3 regions of the Vibrio sp. 378 genome follow, and region 1 is predicted to be linked to each of the others. Evidence: predicted binding sites of a transcription regulator. Region 1 holds the regulator's gene; each other region holds the start of a gene.
What was found. The regulator CRP, encoded in region 1, controls carbon source genes, mostly activating them, when cyclic AMP is high. The targets are predictions, from matches to a motif close to TGTGANNNNNNTCACA.

Region 1 (6,045 bases):
TGTTCTTGCGTGAGAAATTCCGCCAAGGTCTGAATGGTCGTCTAATGTCGAAGTGTCGTTTCCTAATGATGGCAGAGCACCCAGAGCGCTTCTCTGAAACGATCTTTGCGGAGATGCGTGGCGTTTCAGACGACGAGGGTAATTCACCATTCTGGCAATGGCTTCAAGAGCATTTCTTCTCTATCGATTTCACGCTTGCAGATTACCTGACAGGTATCGGCAAGAAAGGCTTTATCGCCGACTTGATGCCGAAACTGCCTATTTACATCAACCTGCTCAGCCCAGAAGCGCAAGCCGTGATTGGTCAAGTACATGATAACACGCGTCCAGCGCTGAAGCTGCTTGAGCGTGAAGGTTTTACCAACCGAGGCTACGTCGACATCTTCGATGGTGGCCCAACGGTTGAGTGTGATCTGCGTAATATTGAGTCGGTACGTCATTCATTCCGCGCGCAAGTCAAAATCTCTGAACATTCCAGCACACAAGACTTCTTGATGTGTAATTCATCTTTCGAGAACTTCCGTGCGACAGTCACTAAGGCGGCGTATGACGCAGAGACACAGAGCGTAATGATCGCACCAGACGTTGCGGATGCACTTTCGGTTGAAGAAGGGGATTTCGTTCGCCTTCTTCCGCAGTAACAGACGACAGAATTTAAGGATAGAAACAATGACACATTGGATTGCAGGTGAATGGGTACAAGGTCAGGGTGAAGCATTTACGTCTCTGTCGCCGTACAACCAAGAAGTGATCTGGCAAGGCAAAGGTGCAACGGCAGAGCAGGTGAACCAGGCGGTATCTGCAGCGCGTGAAGCGTTTATTGACTGGAAAAAGCGCCCATTTTCAGAGCGTGAGGCAATCGTGTTGGCTTTTGCGGAGAAAGTAAAAGAGAACAGCGAAAAAATCGCCGAAGTCATTGCCAAAGAAACTGGTAAGCCAATTTGGGAAACGCGCACTGAAGCAGCGGCAATGGCAGGTAAAATTGCCATTTCGATTCGCGCTTATCATGACCGCACTGGTGAGGCGAGCCGTGAAGCAGCAGGCAACCAAATCGTATTGCGCCACCGCCCATTGGGCGTGATGGCGGTGTTTGGTCCTTACAACTTCCCAGGCCACCTACCAAATGGTCACATTGTGCCTGCGCTACTGGCTGGTAACACGGTAGTCTTCAAACCGTCTGAGCAAACGCCATGGACGGGTGAATTGGCAATGAAGCTATGGGAAGAAGCCGGTCTGCCGAAAGGCGTGATTAACCTTGTTCAAGGCGCGAAAGAAACTGGTATCGCGCTCGCTGACGCAAAAGGCATCGATGGCGTACTGTTTACGGGTAGCGCAAATACGGGGCATGTATTACACCGTCAATTTGCGGGTCAACCGGGCAAGATGCTCGCACTAGAAATGGGTGGTAATAACCCGATGGTGATCTCTGATAAATATGGTGATTTGGATGCCACGGTTTACACCATCATCCAGTCAGCGTTTATCAGTGCTGGGCAGCGTTGTACGTGTGCTCGTCGTTTGTATGTGCCATTGGGTGAAAAAGGCGATGCGCTTATCACCAAACTCGTTGAAGCGACACGCAATATTCGCGTAGACCAACCATTTGCAGAACCTGCGCCATTTATGGGACCGCAAATTTCGGTCGCGGCAGCCAAGTTTATTCTTGACGCACAAGCTAATCTACAGTCTCTTGGCGGTGAAAGCTTGATTGAAGCGAAAGCAGGAGAGGCGGCGTTTGTTTCTCCTGGCATCATTGATGTAACGAACATTGCTGAGTTACCAGATGAAGAATACTTCGGCCCACTTCTGCAAGTGGTGCGCTACGAAGGATTAGATAAAGCCGTGGCGCTAGCAAACGATACGCGCTTTGGCTTATCTGCTGGTTTGGTTTCAACCGACGACCAAGAGTGGGAATACTTCGTTGACCACATTCGTGCAGGTATCGTGAACCGTAACCGCCAGCTCACTGGTGCAAGCGGTGATGCGCCATTTGGTGGTCCGGGGGCGTCGGGTAACTTGCGCCCAAGCGCTTACTACGCAGCAGATTACTGTGCGTACCCAATGGCATCAATGGAAGGTCAAGAAACTGTCTTGCCTGCAACATTGAGTCCAGGTGTAGCGCTATAAGTTTTTATTATAGAGTCGCAACTATGCATTGCGGCTCACCTTGCCGGCGCATCATTTAGGTATGGGTTGTAGTGATCGTTGGCAGAACACGAAAAGTGAGCAAAGACTCGGAAAAGCGTGTTGACTGACTGGCATTTACCGTCACAGGTTGATGGTTGCTCGTTCATTATTCTGGACAACTCTTGTTGTGAACGAGCAGCCAACTTCCGCTTACCTTTAAACTCTACATCTCGTAACAAGGAGTCGTTATGACGCCCGATGTGTTATTTGAATCGCTATGGCAAGATTACATTCAACGTCTTTGCCCTTCGGCTGCTAAAGTGCATCAGCTGCTTCAAGAAGATGAGCCTCTGATTAATGATCATATAGCTTTACGTACCTTCAATATCGCGCCTCTTGGTATTGAAACTCTAGCTAAGCCATTTGTAGCTATTGGTTACAAGGCGTGTGGTGATTACGTTTTCGAAAGCAAAAAGCTGGTTGCTAAGCACTATGAGCACCCAGATCCGAAGCAACCTAAAGTATTTATTAGTGAGCTAAAAGTTGAAGAGTGCTCGCCTGAGCTACAAGAGATTGTGAAAAATTTGGTGGCACAAGTCGATGCTGACAAGCTGAACGATAGCGCATTCTTACATGGTGGACGCTTGTGGGATTTAAGCTTTGCTGATTACCAAACGTTGGCTAAAGAAAGTGAGTACGCATCTTGGCTTGCGGCGCATGGTTACGGAGCAAACCACTTCACGGTGAGCGTTAACCAGCTCAATGAATATGAAGAAGTGAAGCAGGTAAACAATCATCTGCGTACCGCTGGGTTTACCATTAATGAAAATGGTGGTGAAGTGAAGGGCACTCCTGAGGTGTTGCTAGAGCAGTCATCGACCATGGCAGATAAAGTAGCGGTTCGTTTTAGCGAAGGCACTGAAATTATCCCTGGCGGGTTTTATGAATTTGCTAAGCGCTATCCGATGGAAAATGGTGATTTGTACCCAGGTTTCGTGGCTGCTTCAGCTGACAAAATCTTTGAAAGTACGAATGGCTAAGTTTTAGGGTTAACCTGTTAAGCTTACTCATTAGTGTTCGCTGCACCCTATCTCATTTGGTCATGAGCAAATAAAAAGCCACCAATGTTGCCATTGGTGGCTTTTATAATTTTGTTCGTGTCACTCTAGTTCGAGATTAACGAGTACCGTAAACCACGATGGTTTTACCGTGAGCAGAGATTAGGTTCTGCTCTTCTAGCATCTTCAAGATACGACCTACTGTCTCACGAGAACAGCCAACAATTTGACCGATTTCTTGACGAGTGATCTTTATTTGCATGCCGTCTGGGTGAGTCATTGCGTCTGGTTGTTTTGCAAGGTTCAGAAGCGTCTGAGCGATACGACCAGTTACGTCTAGGAACGCCAGGTCACCCACTTTTTGGCTAGTTACTTGAAGACGACGAGCCATCTGCGCAGAAAGACGCATTAGGATGTCTGGGTTTACTTGGATAAGCTGACGGAACTTCTTGAAAGAAATTTCAGCAACTTCACAAGGAGATTTAGCACGAACCCAAGCTGTGCGCTCTTGGTCTTCCTCGAATAGACCAAGTTCACCAATAAAGTCTCCTTGGTTTAGGTAAGAAAGGATCATCTCCTTACCTTCTTCGTCTTTGATAAGAACCGCAACAGAACCTTTAACGATGTAGTACAAAGTTTCTGCCTTTTCGCCCGCGTGAATTAGCGTGCTCTTTGAAGGGTACTTATGAATATGACAGTGTGAAAGAAACCACTCTAATGTTGGGTCGGTTTGAGGTTTACCTAGAACCATAATATCTCACTTCCTCTGCAGGGTACGCTTGCGCTATCCATATTTTAGCTAAGCCTGAATTAGGCCTACTAGAATAAGAGCACTTTTTATATGCTGCAAGCTCTCTTGTGTTTCGGTAAGAAATAGTATCCTTTTTCGAAAACGATTTCTTGATTTTAATCGTGCCATGATTGAGATTTTGTAAGCAAAACTGTGCACATGATCACGGTATGAAAAGTAAACATCTTCGCAGGCAGGTTTTTAGCCAATTTTCCCTGTTTCGATGAGCTGTTGTAGGATAGGCCGAACTATGAGCTCCATTGCAAAGCTCATCTTACCGCCGGGTACGACAATCGTGTTGTGGCGTGACATGAATGAGCCATCAATCATGGCCAGCAGATATGGGAAGTCGACATTCTTGATACCGCGTAGGCGAATCACCACAAAACTCTCATCCAAACTAGGGATGCCTTTTGCATTAAGTGGGTTGGAAGTATCAACGGTCGGTACGCGCTGGAAGTTGATGTGAGTACGAGAAAACTGCGGAGTGATATAGTTGAGGTAATCGTCCATGGATCGCACGATTGAGTCCATTACCGCTTCACGCGAATGGCCGCGATCGCGAGTGTCACGTACGAATTTTTGGATCCACTCTAAGTTCACAATCGGCACCATGCCAATTAAGAAATCCACATGTTGAGCAACATTAACATCGCCATCGACCACGCCACCATGTAACCCTTCATAAAACAGCACGTCGCTGTTTTCGGGTAAGTCTTGCCACGGTGTAAACGTGCCTGGCATTTGATTGTAGGGAACCGCTTCGTCAAACGTGTGCAGATAACGGCGCACGCTGCCAGTACCATCATGCCCGAACTTACGGAAAAACTCTTCTAATCCCGGGAAGTCATTAGCTTGTGGGCCAAAGTAGCTAATGTGTCGACCTTGCTCGCGGGCTTTGCGAATTTCGATGTCCATTTCTGGGCGAGTAAAGCGATGGAAGCTATCGCCTTCAACCCATGCGGGTTTAACGTTCATCATATTGAACATTTTACGGAAGGCTTCAGATGTAGTGGTCGTGCCGGCACCGGACGAACCAGTAACCGCAATAATTGGGTGTTTAGCTGACATGACAAACCTTGTCGAAAATTACTTACCTGTAATGTGCAGTAGAGTTACTACTGCACGGTCGATATCCCACTATAGCACGTAACAATACCTTGTCATCGAGTGGGATACGGTAAAATGTGAAGGGTCTAAAATTTTGTTTTATGTTGAATATCGACGGTTTCGTGTAGCTCAGAGAACACGATAACCGCTTCACCTTTTTCCAATTGAGCTTTAACTTGATCAATTTTGTCTTGCAAAGAAACCTCAACGGTTCCGTAATCCGTTCCTTCGCGTAAGACGAATTCACGAATTAAGTTTTCCAATGTTTCCGGCGCAATGTCTTGCCATGGAATGATCATAAATACCTCTAACTTTTATGATGAGCGGCTAGTTTACTGCGTTCGTTGCTTGGATACAGCAGAAAGGTAATCTGCGGCGATACTTTCGTAATACGCGGGCAGCGCTTCCTCCAACCAAAACTTAGGTTTTAACGCCGTTCCTGTTAGGAAGCCAACATGGCCACCGTGTTCAAAGAGACGGTAATCAATGTTATCTGGCAAAACAAACTTCGGTATCACATCATCGGTCATGAACGGATCGTCTTTGGCATGGATGATCAGTGTGGGTAGCGTGATTTGCTGTAGTTTACTTAAGCCAGAACATTGATCGTAATAATCTTGTGCGTCTTTAAAACCGTGCAGTGGTGCCGTGATCAAATCATCGAATTCATACAATCTTGTGACACGTTTTATTGAGTTGTAGGACAGCGCAAGCTCACCATGCAGTAGATGATGCTTTTGTAACGCGTTACGTTTCAGTGAAGAAAGCAGGTAACGGCGATACACTTTTGAAAAGCCTTGTTCTATACGGTTCGCACACGCCGCTAGGTCTAAAGGCGCTGAGATAATAGTCGCTGCATTCAAAATAGGGTGGTCTTTATATTGGGCTAAATAATTCGCCAACATGTTACCGCCAAGAGAAATACCAACTGCAACTTTGGGATTATCAGGAAAACGTTGT
Region 2 (6,045 bases), on a different contig from region 1:
CTCGTATAGAGGCATGCCTTTCGCAGCAGCAGCAGCTTTAGCGTTTGCTAGAGAAACAGCTAGGATAGCGTTAGCACCGAATTTAGATTTGTTTTCAGTGCCGTCTAGTTCGATCATTACTGCGTCGATTGCAGCTTGGTCTTTAGCGTCTTTGCCAACTAGAGCTTCAGCGATTGGGCCGTTTACAGCTTCAACTGCTTTAAGAACACCTTTACCTAGGAAACGTGCTTTGTCACCGTCACGTAGCTCAAGAGCTTCGCGAGAACCAGTAGATGCGCCAGATGGAGCTGCCGCCATACCTACGAAACCGCCTTCTAGGTGTACTTCAGCTTCTACAGTTGGGTTACCACGTGAGTCGATGATTTCACGACCTAGAACTTTAACGATCTTAGACATTAATGTTTCCTCTCGTTTCAAATATAAATGTCAATCTTAAAGGGCAGCAGCACAACCTTCGCCGCCGCCCGTATCCTTTTACTTCTCAAATTCGCCGCGTGCGTTTTGGCCCGCAGCCTTAACAAAACCTGCAAACAATGGATGTCCATCGCGAGGAGTCGAGGTGAATTCTGGGTGGAACTGAGCCGCTACAAACCATGGGTGAGCTGGGTTCTCAATCATTTCCACTAACTTCTTGTCCGCAGATAGACCTGATACTTTTAGGCCTGCTTTTTCGATTTGCGGACGAAGCACGTTATTCACTTCGTAACGGTGACGGTGACGTTCATGGATCGTCGCGCTACCGTACAGTTCACGAGCTTTAGTCCCTTTCTCTAGGTGACACAGCTGTGAACCAAGACGCATCGTACCGCCTAGGTCAGACTTTTCAGTACGCTCTTCTACGCTACCTGATTCGTCTACCCACTCTGTGATCAAACCTACCACAGGGTACTTAGTCTCTTTGTTAAATTCTGTTGAATGTGCACCTTCCATACCCGCAACGTTACGCGCGTATTCGATTAGTGCAACTTGCATACCCAAACAAATACCTAGGTAAGGCACGTTATTTTCACGTGCATATTGAGCCGCACGGATCTTGCCTTCAATACCACGATCGCCGAAGCCACCTGGTACTAGGATCGCGTCCAAACCTTCTAGAAGTTCAACGCCTTTTGTTTCGATATCTTGTGAGTCTACATACTTAATTGTGACGCTTAGACGGTTTTTCAAGCCAGCGTGTTTAAGCGCTTCGTTCACAGATTTGTATGCATCTGGTAATTCAATGTATTTACCAACCATACCGATGGTTACTTCACCAGTAGGATTTGCTTCTTCGTAGATAACCTGTTCCCATTCAGAAAGGTCTGCTTCAGGAGCAGTAATACCAAAGCGAGCACACACAAGGTCATCTAGCCCTTGAGATTTAATCAACTGAGGGATCTTGTAGATAGAGTCTACATCCTTCATTGAAATTACTGCTTTTTCTGGAACATTACAGAACAGTGCGATTTTTTTACGCTCATTCGCAGGAATAACGCGATCGCTACGGCAAACTAGGATGTCTGGCTGAATACCGATAGATAGAAGTTCTTTTACAGAGTGTTGCGTCGGCTTAGTTTTCACTTCGCCCGCTGCCGCTAGGTAAGGAACAAGTGTTAGGTGCATGAACATTGCGCGCTCACGGCCTAGCTCAACAGCTAGCTGACGAATCGCTTCCATAAATGGTAGTGATTCGATATCACCAACAGTACCGCCAACTTCAACGATAGCCACATCATGGCCTTCAGAACCTGCAATAACGCGATCTTTGATTGCGTTAGTGATATGAGGGATAACTTGAATAGTTGCGCCTAGGTAGTCACCACGACGTTCTTTACGAAGTACGTCGGCATAAACACGACCTGCAGTGAAGTTGTTACGCTTGGTCATCTTGGTACGGATGAAACGCTCGTAGTGACCAAGGTCAAGGTCAGTCTCTGCGCCATCTTCTGTAACGAACACTTCACCGTGCTGAGTAGGGCTCATTGTGCCCGGGTCAACGTTGATGTAAGGGTCAAGCTTCATCATAGTCACTTTAAGACCACGAGCTTCTAGAATAGCCGCAAGAGATGCTGCTGCAATACCTTTACCTAGAGAGGATACAACCCCGCCAGTAACAAAAATGTAATTTGTCGTCATGTTTAACCTGAAATTGGTTGAATGAGGGAAATGGAGTGCTTCTGGACGGGAGATAAATATACCAGAAGCTCCTTACCGCCACAACGTGAAATCTATCACACCGTAATTTTTTATTTTTTGCTTCAAATCAAAGTGAGCAAAGACAAACCAAAGTCCGTTTTCGTGTAACCAAACAAGCTGACCTTATATTATGTATTCTGCCAGTTTACCTCTGCCTCGATTCTTCTTGTTTTACTTCATCCCAAAAATGGTCAAGTTCTGATAAAGAACAATCTGTAAGTACTTTGCCTGACTGCTGGACCTTGCCTTCAACTTGTTTAAAACGTCGCGCAAACTTTACGTTTGCTTTTCCTAGTGCGACTTCTGGGTTTTTATTAAGGTGGCGAGCCAAATTGACAGTCGCAAATAGCAAATCACCGAGCTCCAACTCAACTTTCTCTTCATCGGGCTGAACTTGCAGTGCCTCTTCCATGACTTCGTCAATTTCTTCTCGTACTTTATCGACAACCGGGCCAAGTGAATCCCAATCAAACCCAAATTTTGCACATTTTTTCTGAATTTTTGTAGCACGAGAAAGTGCCGGTAAAGAGTTTGGTATTGAGTCTAGGATACTTTCTTCCGCTTTGCCTACTAGGGCTTTTTCTTTTGCTTTTTCCGCTTCCCAGTTCGCGTTAATTTCCTCGTCAGATTCAAACTCAACATCTGAAAAAACATGCGGGTGGCGACGAGTCAGTTTTTCGTTCACGGTTTCGACGACATCCGAAAAGTCGAACAGCTCTTGCTCTTTCGCTAGCTGACTGTAAAAAATCACCTGAAACAACAAATCCCCTAGCTCTTCTTTTAGATTGAGCCAATCTCGATTTTGAATCGCGTCCACCACCTCGTAGGTTTCTTCTATTGTATGCGGAACGATGGTGTCAAAGGTTTGTTTTAAGTCCCAAGGGCAACCGTTTTCGGGGTCACGCAGCTTCGCCATGATTTGTTCTAACTGTTCAATTGGATGACTCATTTTTTGTTCCTTTAAACCTTTCTATTAAAGAAAAAGGTGAGCAGCCAAAACCACTCACCTTCTACATTATATTTTCTCAGCAGCTTTCACTAAGTAATTGTTACTTTGACAAGGCAACAAGTTTTCGCGACTCCTGAGCATAGCCTACTATGTGATGCCCCTGAGCCGGCACGTCGGAATAAGTGCAGCTAACGCAGATAAAAAGCCAAATATGACGCAAGTGTAACTCTGTAAATAGTTGAAGTTGTAGCTAGGCGACAAACAAACGAGACTCCTGAGCATGGTTCACCATGTGATGAGCCTGGGCCGGCACTCCGGAGTGCGTGCAGTCAACAACGCTACAACGATAACTATGACGAGAGTTTTAGCCGAGGCGTTTCACCGTCATGACATCCTTGATCTGTTCCACACGCTTCGAAACCCGCGAAAGCACCTCAATATTGGTGACTTCTAGGTCAAAGTCCATGATGGCAAGTTGACGTCTGTAGTCGACTCGGTTCTTCATACTGGTCACTTTGATCTTTTCGTTGGCGAACAGTGTCGTAATGTCTTTGAGTAGACCACCTCGCTCCATCGCTTCAACACGCACGGTGAGGATGTATGACCCCACAAAGCCGCTGCCCCAGACTGTATCGATGATGCGCTCTGGCGCATGATGGCGCAGTTCTTCTAGCTGTTCACAGTCACTACGGTGTACTGAAATCCCACGACCTTGCGTTATGTAACCAGAGATATCGTCACCTGGAATTGGCTGACAGCAACGTGCTAGATGTGTCATTAGGTTATCGACGCCTTCTACTACAACTGCGTCTTTTTTCGGTCGGCTTTGCGCGGGTGATTTATGCTCAGCTTCTTGCAGTTTTTCCAGTGCTTGCTGGTCTTCTTCCTCTGCCGTTGGCTTGTTAACTAACGCGTTAATATGGTTAATGATTTGGTTGATGCGCAAATCACCGCTACCTACACCAACATACAATTCATCTGGTGTTTTGACGTTAAACCGCTTGAGGGCGTAATGCTCTGCATCTTTTAACGTTGCGCCAATTTTGGCTAACTCATGCTCAAGGATTTCACGACCTGCTTCAAGGTTCTTCTCACGGCTTTGTTTTCGGAACCAGGCGTTAATTTTGGCACGCGCACGACCAGAATGAACGAAGCCTAATGATGGGTTTAACCAGTCACGTGATGGGTTAGGTTCTTTCTGAGTGATAATCTCGACTTGGTCACCCATATGTAATTTATGCGTGAACGGCACAATACGACCTCCGACTTTGGCACCGATACAACGGTGTCCCACTTCGGAGTGAATGTGATAGGCAAAATCTAGCGGCGTTGCCCCCATTGGCAAATCGACAACATCACCACGTGGTGTAAAGGCATAAACACGGTCATCAAAGACTTGGCTACGTAACTCATCGAGCATTTCGCCAGAGTCAGACATTTCTTCTTGCCAATCCAGTAGCTTACGCAGCCACGTGATCTTCTCATCATAACCGCTTCGGCTGCTTGCCCCTTCTTTATATTTCCAGTGCGCTGCAACACCCAGTTCCGACTCTTCATGCATTTGCTTGGTACGAATCTGGATCTCGATGGTTTTGCCTTCTGGCCCTAGAATTACTGTATGGATCGATTGATAACCGTTTGGTTTAGGGTTAGCAACGTAGTCATCAAACTCGCTCGGTAGATGCTTGTATTTGGTGTGAACTACGCCTAAAGCCGCGTAACAATCTTGCAGTTTGTCTGCGATGATACGCACTGCTCGCACATCAAACAGCTCATCAAAGGCCAAACTCTTTTTCTGCATTTTTCGCCAAATGCTGTAGATGTGCTTAGGTCGACCACTCACTTCGGCATTGATGCCCGACACTTCCATTTCGTGCGTGAGGTCTTCAACAAAGTCTTTGATGTACTGTTCACGAACGATGCGCCTCTCAGAAAGCTGTTTGGCAATTTGTTTGTAAGTTTCCGGTTGTTGGTAGCGGAAAGCGTAATCTTCAATTTCCCATTTCAGCTGACCGATGCCTAATCGGTTTGCTAGCGGCGCATAGATGTTGGCACACTCTTTTGCCGCCGCACGTCGAACTTCATCTGGCGCTTTTTTAACTTCAATAAGGTTACAAATTCGTTCCGCGAGCTTGATAACTACGCAGCGGAAGTCATCCACCATGGCAAGCAGCATGCGGCGTACGTTATCTACCTGAGATGACGCTGCACTGCCTTCCATGTTGACGTTGAGTTGGCCAATAGCAGCCATTTCTTCAACGCCGTCGATTAATTTTATGATTTCTTTGCTGTATTTCTCTTCCAGAATTTCTCTGTTAAAAGCACCACTTGAAACCAAAGGAAACAGTTGAGCAGCCACTAAAGTGGCTTGGTCCATAGACAAGGTGATCAAAATTTCGATCATTTCTCGTCCACGCCACAACAACAGTTCCGCTTGCTCGTTATCAGCTAATACTGTCTGGCAATCTCGATATACTTCGATTAAGCGTGAGGCTGTGTTTTTCTCTTGTCCTAGGCTAGCCACCCAGTTTTCGAGTTCAAACTGTTCATCTTGGTTTAAATGCGCGCTTCTTACCGCAACCATCTCATCATCCTAATTATTATATTCGTGTGGTTTGACTAACACCGTCCAGGTTAGTTCTTTTTACCGCGCGTACACGCTGGCTTTATGACCACCCACCACAAATAAGGGGTCAAAGTCCTAAAGTTAGGACTTTTCAAACAATGCCATCGATTCTAGATGACTGGTATGAGGGAACATATCCAGCATACCTAATTTAGTTAATTTATAGCCTTGCTCTATCAAGCTTTGACTATCCCTAGCAAGGGTAGCAGGATTACAAGAAACATAAACTACACGCTGTGCGCCAAGCTCAGAAACTTGATCGATGATCCCACTCGCTCCCGCGCGTGCCGGGTCT
Region 3 (6,045 bases), on a different contig from region 1:
AAGTCAGAATATGGCTGAGTTGGTGTGGTGTCGATTGACTGAATGCCATATAAACCGCTAAGGCTGTGTTTAAAAAGTTTCGAACAAACTTCGTTTTGGCTGGTTGAACGATTTTGTTCGCCACTAGGCGCAGGGGTAATTGGAAGTGCGGCAAATGCCGGTGCACGGCTAAGTACCAAAAGCATCAATGCTGTAGTACGAAGAAATAAGCTCATTCACTCTCCTTAACTTGCTTGTACTTAGAAAATAGGGAACATAAAGGTCGCTAAGTTCGGCAAATCAGGTACTAACTTATAAATGGGGCCATTACGAAAGATTCCAAGGTTTCAGTTTTATCTTGAAGTAGAATCGTGCGTTAGATCACCATTTCTCTTTTCTTTATTCTGATTATCAGATAGAGGCGCGTCTCCTATGAGACCGATTACATCCTATCACCGCAGTATTAACCAAAGATGAACGGCATAGACAAATTGAAAAAAAACGTTAGTCTTACCTCTCAAAATGAAAACAGCCGACAAGTAGAAAGTAAAATGAGAGACCAAGAATTTTGGCATAACAAATGGGCCAGCAATCAGATCGGATTTCACTTGGAAGATGTAAACCCGCTATTACCAGTATATTGGAAACACACTAATCCAAAGCGTGAAGATAAAGTGTTAGTTCCTTTATGTGGAAAGTCAGAAGACTTGATTTGGCTAGCGATGAAGCATGATTCGGTTGAAGGTGTTGAGCTAAGCCATATTGCTGTGCGTGCCTTTTTTGCTGAACATTTTTACACGCCAACGGTAACGCCTCTTAATGGCAAGCACGAGCTTTATCAATTTGATGAGCTCTCTATTTATACTGGGGACTTTTTCACTGCACCACTATCTCAAGCCGATATCATTTATGATCGCGCCGCGTTGGTTGCTTTACCGCAAGATATGCGAGAGGAGTATGTAGAGCGTCTCAAGCAACTGCTGAACCCAGGCGGTCGTATTTTGCTTGTTACACTCAACTATCCTCAAGAAGAGATGGCGGGGCCTCCATTTAGCGTGCCGGTCGAAGAGATTGAGCAGTTATTTTCAGGTTACAAAGTTACTTGTTTGAACGTAGATGAAGCTGACGAGAATCATCCTAAAATTGTGAAAAAAGGCTTAAGTCGCTTCTCTGAAGAAGTGTACTTAATCGAGAGTGAATAGGCTCTCTTCGGTTTGGAACACGAAATAGCGCAGCAATTTGAGCTGCGCTATTTTTGTATGAGTGGTTCGTATTTAATAAATGATATTCACTTTTGAAGCACTTTCAACAGCATCTTGAACGGCTTCTTCGGTGGTTTTTCGTCGCGTAAGGACAACACCTAAACGGCGGCGGCCATCGATTTCTGGCTTACCGAATAGACGAACTTGTGTTTGAGGTTGAGCTAAAGCTTTGCTTAGGTTTTCAAAGCGAATGTTTGTGGAAGTTCCTTGTCCAAGAATAACAGCAGACGCAGATGGGCCATATTGCACAATATTATTAATTGGCATTCCGGTAAACGCGCGCACGTGGAGAGCAAACTCAGACATTTCCTGCGAAATCATTGTAACCATACCCGTATCGTGAGGGCGAGGAGAGACCTCATTGAAAATGACTTTATCGCCTTTGACAAACAGCTCTACACCAAAGATGCCGTAGCCACCGAGCGCGTTTACCACTTTCTCAGCCGTGTATTCAGCTGCTTTTACTGCGTTTTCTGACATAGCTTGCGGTTGCCATGATTCGCGGTAGTCGCCATCTTCCTGACGATGACCAATTGGAGCACAGAAATGCACACCGTCAACGGCTCTGATGGTCAATAAAGTGATTTCGTAATCGAAGTCGATAAAACCTTCCACGATAACGCGACCTGCACCCGTACGTCCGCCTTCCTGAGCGTAATCCCATGCTTTTGTAACGTCGTCTTCGGTCTTGATAACACTTTGCCCTTTACCGGAAGAGCTCATCACTGGCTTCACCACGCACGGAATACCCACATGTTCAACCGCGGCTTTGAAGTCTTCAAAGTTATCTGCAAAACGATAAGGTGAAGTCGTCAATTCCAGTTCTTCTGCTGCCAAACGTCGGATACCTTCACGATTCATTGTTAGCCTGGTTGCCTTAGCGGTTGGAACAACATTCAGTCCTTTTTCTTCAAGCTCTACCAGTTTGCCGGTTGCGATGGCTTCAATTTCTGGTACGACGTAAGTAGGTTGTTCCTTCGTAATAACTTCTTCTAAGGCGTTCCCATCTAACATGTCGATAACATAACTACGGTGAGCGACTTGCATCGCTGGAGCATTGGCATAGCGATCACAAGCAATCACTTCTAAACCAAGTCTCTGGCATTCAATGGCGACTTCTTTACCGAGTTCGCCAGAGCCTAAAAGTAATACACGGGTAGCATTTGCGCTAGTTGCAGTGCCAAACATAGTGTTCCCTTACAAAATAGAGTGATGAGACAGAAATTGCAGGAGATCATACTGAAGTTTTATGACAAAGCAAACGTTTGCTTTTGGTTTTTAGGTAATAAAAAAGCTCTACATGTTGTAGAGCTTTTTGTTGAATTTGTCGTTTATACGTTGACAAAACTAAGCGGAATATCTGGATTCAACGCTTCCAACGTTGATTGCGTATCGGCTAAATGACTGATCTTACCTTCTGAGTTCTCTACCAATGCAGCGGCTTTGATGCTGTCAAAGGTTTCACCCGCAAGTAAAACTTGGATTAGCGCAACTTGTAGCGGTGGCAAGCTAGGATTAAACGCTGCATTTTCTGCATAAGCGCCTTGGAATACACGACCGCTAGTCATCTCTAATGCTAAACCACTCAAGTTGTTGGTGTATGGAGAGTGGCTCATGTTCATCGCTTCAACTGCAGTTTGGATGAGTGCGTCTTCATCATCACATGAGAATTGGTGTTTAACTTCTGCCATTAAGCCGGACTCGATACCGAGATCATTTGGTCCAAAGGCTTCAGGCAGGTATTCATGAAGTGACTTTTCTTCGCGTTCTGGGAGCTGGATTTTAAGCTCGTTTGCGGTAGATAACTCATTCATGAACTGGCGGCAGTGACCACATGGGCTGAAGTTGATAGTGATATCCTTAACACCACGTTCGCCTTTCATCCAAGCATGGCTAATCGCAGACTGCTCTGCGTGAACCGTTTGACCCAACTGTACACCAAAGAATTCCATGTTGGCACCGAAGTAAAGGCGACCTGAAAGACCACGAACGATAGCGCCGACATAAAAGTCAGAAAGGGGAGCATAGGAGTACGCTGCGGCAAAAGGAAGTAGCGCAACACGAAGCTCTTTGTCTGATAGACCGGTAGCTGAAAGCAACTGCTCAAATTGTTGAACTGAAAGCGTAGCATCAAAATCATCAGCTTGGATGATAGGAGCAAGTTGTTTGGAAAGTGCTTCTGGAGCGCCTGCTAGCGCCTGTTCAATGCGACTTTTCATGTTGAATCCTTGTTATTGCATGGACAGTTATTCTATGTGAAAGATAGAAATGTTCCGTGCGTTAGATCACGATAAATAATGCAATTGATAATTCTGTTACATAATTAGAGTGAGCTCACACATGTATTCGATTGCACAGGTGTGAAGCGTTATCTCCGTCTCACAATTAACCATATCAGTATATATTCATATGACCAAGGAGCAGGAGTATGTTACTAACGCGACTTTTACCGCTACGCTACTTTATACCTACGTAATCTAGAGCGAGTGGTAGCACCTAGAATGCTCATGCTATGAATGTATATCTCAGTCAAGTCCCTTCACGATATTACTGGGTGAGTTTGATAGATAAGATAGGGTTTTGAAAAGGGATAAGTAAGAAACGGAAAGGCTACGGCCTGCCGGAAGGAGGGCAGACCGAGAGCGCTTAACTATTGATATAGCCAGACCGCCAAAGCAAAAAAACTTGGAGCCAAAATAGAAGTTATGATCCCACATAAAACCAATGCGAGTGATGAGAACGCGGCATCTATGGGCTGTTTCTCTGCACAAGTAGCGGTGCCTAAGGCATGAGAGACTGTACCCATTGTCAGACCACGTGCAATCGGGTGTTTAATTCCAATTAAGTTGTAAATTGGGTATGCCAAAATCGCGCCCAATAAACCAACAATCAGAACCAAGATCGCCGCAACGGCAGCTTCACCACCGAGGTGACTCGAAATTTCCATTGCTATTGGCGTAGTGACGGATTTACCCACTAGACTTGCGATTAAACTGATATCTGCTTTGAAAGCGACTGCGATCAAGGTGGTTGTCATCATCGACATCACACTGCCTACTGTGCAAGCAAAAGTGATGATTCGCCAGTTTGCTTTAATCTGTGGTAGTTGTTCATATAGCGGGTAAGCCAGAGCAACTACGGCTGGTTGAAGTAAAAAACTGATCCCTTCGTTATCCGCATAATACGTTTCAAACGGTACATTTAAGTAAGTAAGCAAAGGAATGAGCACTGCAATACTGATCAGCAAAGGATTTGCTAGAGGATTATTCACTTTGATTGCGATTTGGCGCGCGACAAGAAAAACCGCAATGGTAACAACTAACCACATATCAGTGCTTCTCCTTTAGCAAGTAGTCCAGCAGCCAAGCGAGGCTGACTAGTACAATGAGTGAGCCTCCAACTGCGCTAGCAATGATAGGGAGGGCATTAGCGAGTAGCATATCGAAATGTTGCATTAATCCCACGCTAATAGGAACGAACAACAAAATCATGTAGCGGATAAATAGCGTGGCGCCCGGTTTGACCCAATCGACCTTTACAAGCCCAAGAGTCATAGAGAAAAACAGTACGAGCATACCGATGACACTTCCTGGGACGGAAACGCCAGTGAACTTTTGAATGGTAATTCCGATGCCAAGTGCCCCCATGATGAGGAAGATTGAAATGAGCAGTTGGATCAGTTGTAAGAATCGTTCTTTAATCATTTTGACAGTATATAAACAACAAGCACACCATAAGGTGCGCTTGTATTAGGAGGAGTTAAGAAGCTAAGCTCTCTACATAACGGTACACGGATTTTAATATCGCAATCTTCTTTTCGTCACTTTCATGTTCGTGAACTAAGTTTTCTAAATTCAGCATGTACTCTTCAATTTGGCTTTCAAACACTTCTCGACAGTGTAATGCCCAGCGTCTTTGTTCTTGCTCGTTTAATGTGCCTGGGAAGTTACGCGCACGATAGCGGAACAATAGAGGTTTAATGCGCTTGTCATCAAATTCAATGTCTAATGCAGCAAGATTATTCGGATCGGTTTCGCGAATGATATCCATAGCTGCGCGATCGGCTGGAGAAAAGAACCCGTCGTAAAGTTGTGTATCGACGTCATCACTTTTATCGAATTTGCGCTCGACTGAAAAGAGGCTAATCAGCTTTTCTCTAATTTCAGGATGTTGGCGCAACAAAGCGAGATTGGCGAGACATTGTTGGCGATCAATGCCAATAGACTCTGCATTTTCAGCCGTTAACGTTTTTGCAGGGGCGAGAATAGGGCATTTGTTCAAATGAACTAGTTTAACTGGCACTGGTAGCAATTCACCAAGATCTTCGCGCTTCGTGTAGAGTCTTTCGTGCAGCTCTTCTGCGGATAGCTCAAGAATAGGTTGAGGGTCTTTCGCTAAATCGATGGTGATAACGGCGTTATTATTGGTTGGATGCCAAGCAACAGGCACAATCCAGCTAGTGTACTGGCATTCGCGCCCTAGCATGCCTGAAACGTGCATCAACGGTGTCATGTTGACGATGTCGACTAAATCATTGAGCTTGCGCTTTTGGCGCATAGAAAAAAAGTAATCAAACAATTTTGGTTGCGCTGCTTTTACTTTCTTTGCCATTTCGATAGTCGCAACCACATCTGCCATGGCATCGTGCGCGTTACTATGTTCTATGCCGTTAGCCACAGACAAGTGTTCTAATTTAAAGCTAGTGAAGCCATCTTCGTTTTCTGGCCATTCTACGCCTTCTGGGCGAAGGGCATGGCACGCGCGTAGTACATCGAGTAAATCCCAACGTGAGTTACCGTTTTGC

Region 2: R7Q48_RS12725 (CTP synthase) is a predicted target of CRP. The motif match lies at 2,200-2,215, and genes of this name have one in related genera.
Region 3: cdd (cytidine deaminase) is a predicted target of CRP. The motif match lies at 3,565-3,580, and genes of this name have one in related genera.

Annotation. Positions count from the first base shown of each region.
Region 1 is NZ_JAWOUO010000020.1:27,822-33,866, forward strand. It holds gene astA (arginine N-succinyltransferase) at 1-641, shown strand, start outside; gene astD (succinylglutamate-semialdehyde dehydrogenase) at 670-2,127, shown strand; gene R7Q48_RS22030 (DUF1338 domain-containing protein) at 2,376-3,167, shown strand; gene crp (cAMP-activated global transcriptional regulator CRP) at 3,304-3,936, opposite strand; gene R7Q48_RS22040 (phosphoribulokinase) at 4,177-5,046, opposite strand; gene R7Q48_RS22045 (YheU family protein) at 5,172-5,384, opposite strand; gene R7Q48_RS22050 (hydrolase) at 5,418-6,045, opposite strand, start outside.
Region 2 is NZ_JAWOUO010000006.1:59,055-65,099, reverse strand. It holds gene eno (phosphopyruvate hydratase) at 1-396, opposite strand, end outside; gene R7Q48_RS12725 (CTP synthase) at 475-2,115, opposite strand; gene mazG (nucleoside triphosphate pyrophosphohydrolase) at 2,321-3,124, opposite strand; gene relA (GTP diphosphokinase) at 3,489-5,708, opposite strand; gene rlmD (23S rRNA (uracil(1939)-C(5))-methyltransferase RlmD) at 5,832-6,045, opposite strand, start outside.
Region 3 is NZ_JAWOUO010000004.1:357,666-363,710, forward strand. It holds gene R7Q48_RS10360 (phosphoribosylglycinamide formyltransferase) at 1-215, opposite strand, end outside; gene R7Q48_RS10365 (thiopurine S-methyltransferase) at 531-1,181, shown strand; gene purT (formate-dependent phosphoribosylglycinamide formyltransferase) at 1,254-2,429, opposite strand; gene cdd (cytidine deaminase) at 2,573-3,460, opposite strand; gene R7Q48_RS10380 (LrgB family protein) at 3,892-4,569, opposite strand; gene R7Q48_RS10385 (CidA/LrgA family protein) at 4,571-4,945, opposite strand; gene sbcB (exodeoxyribonuclease I) at 5,001-6,045, opposite strand, start outside.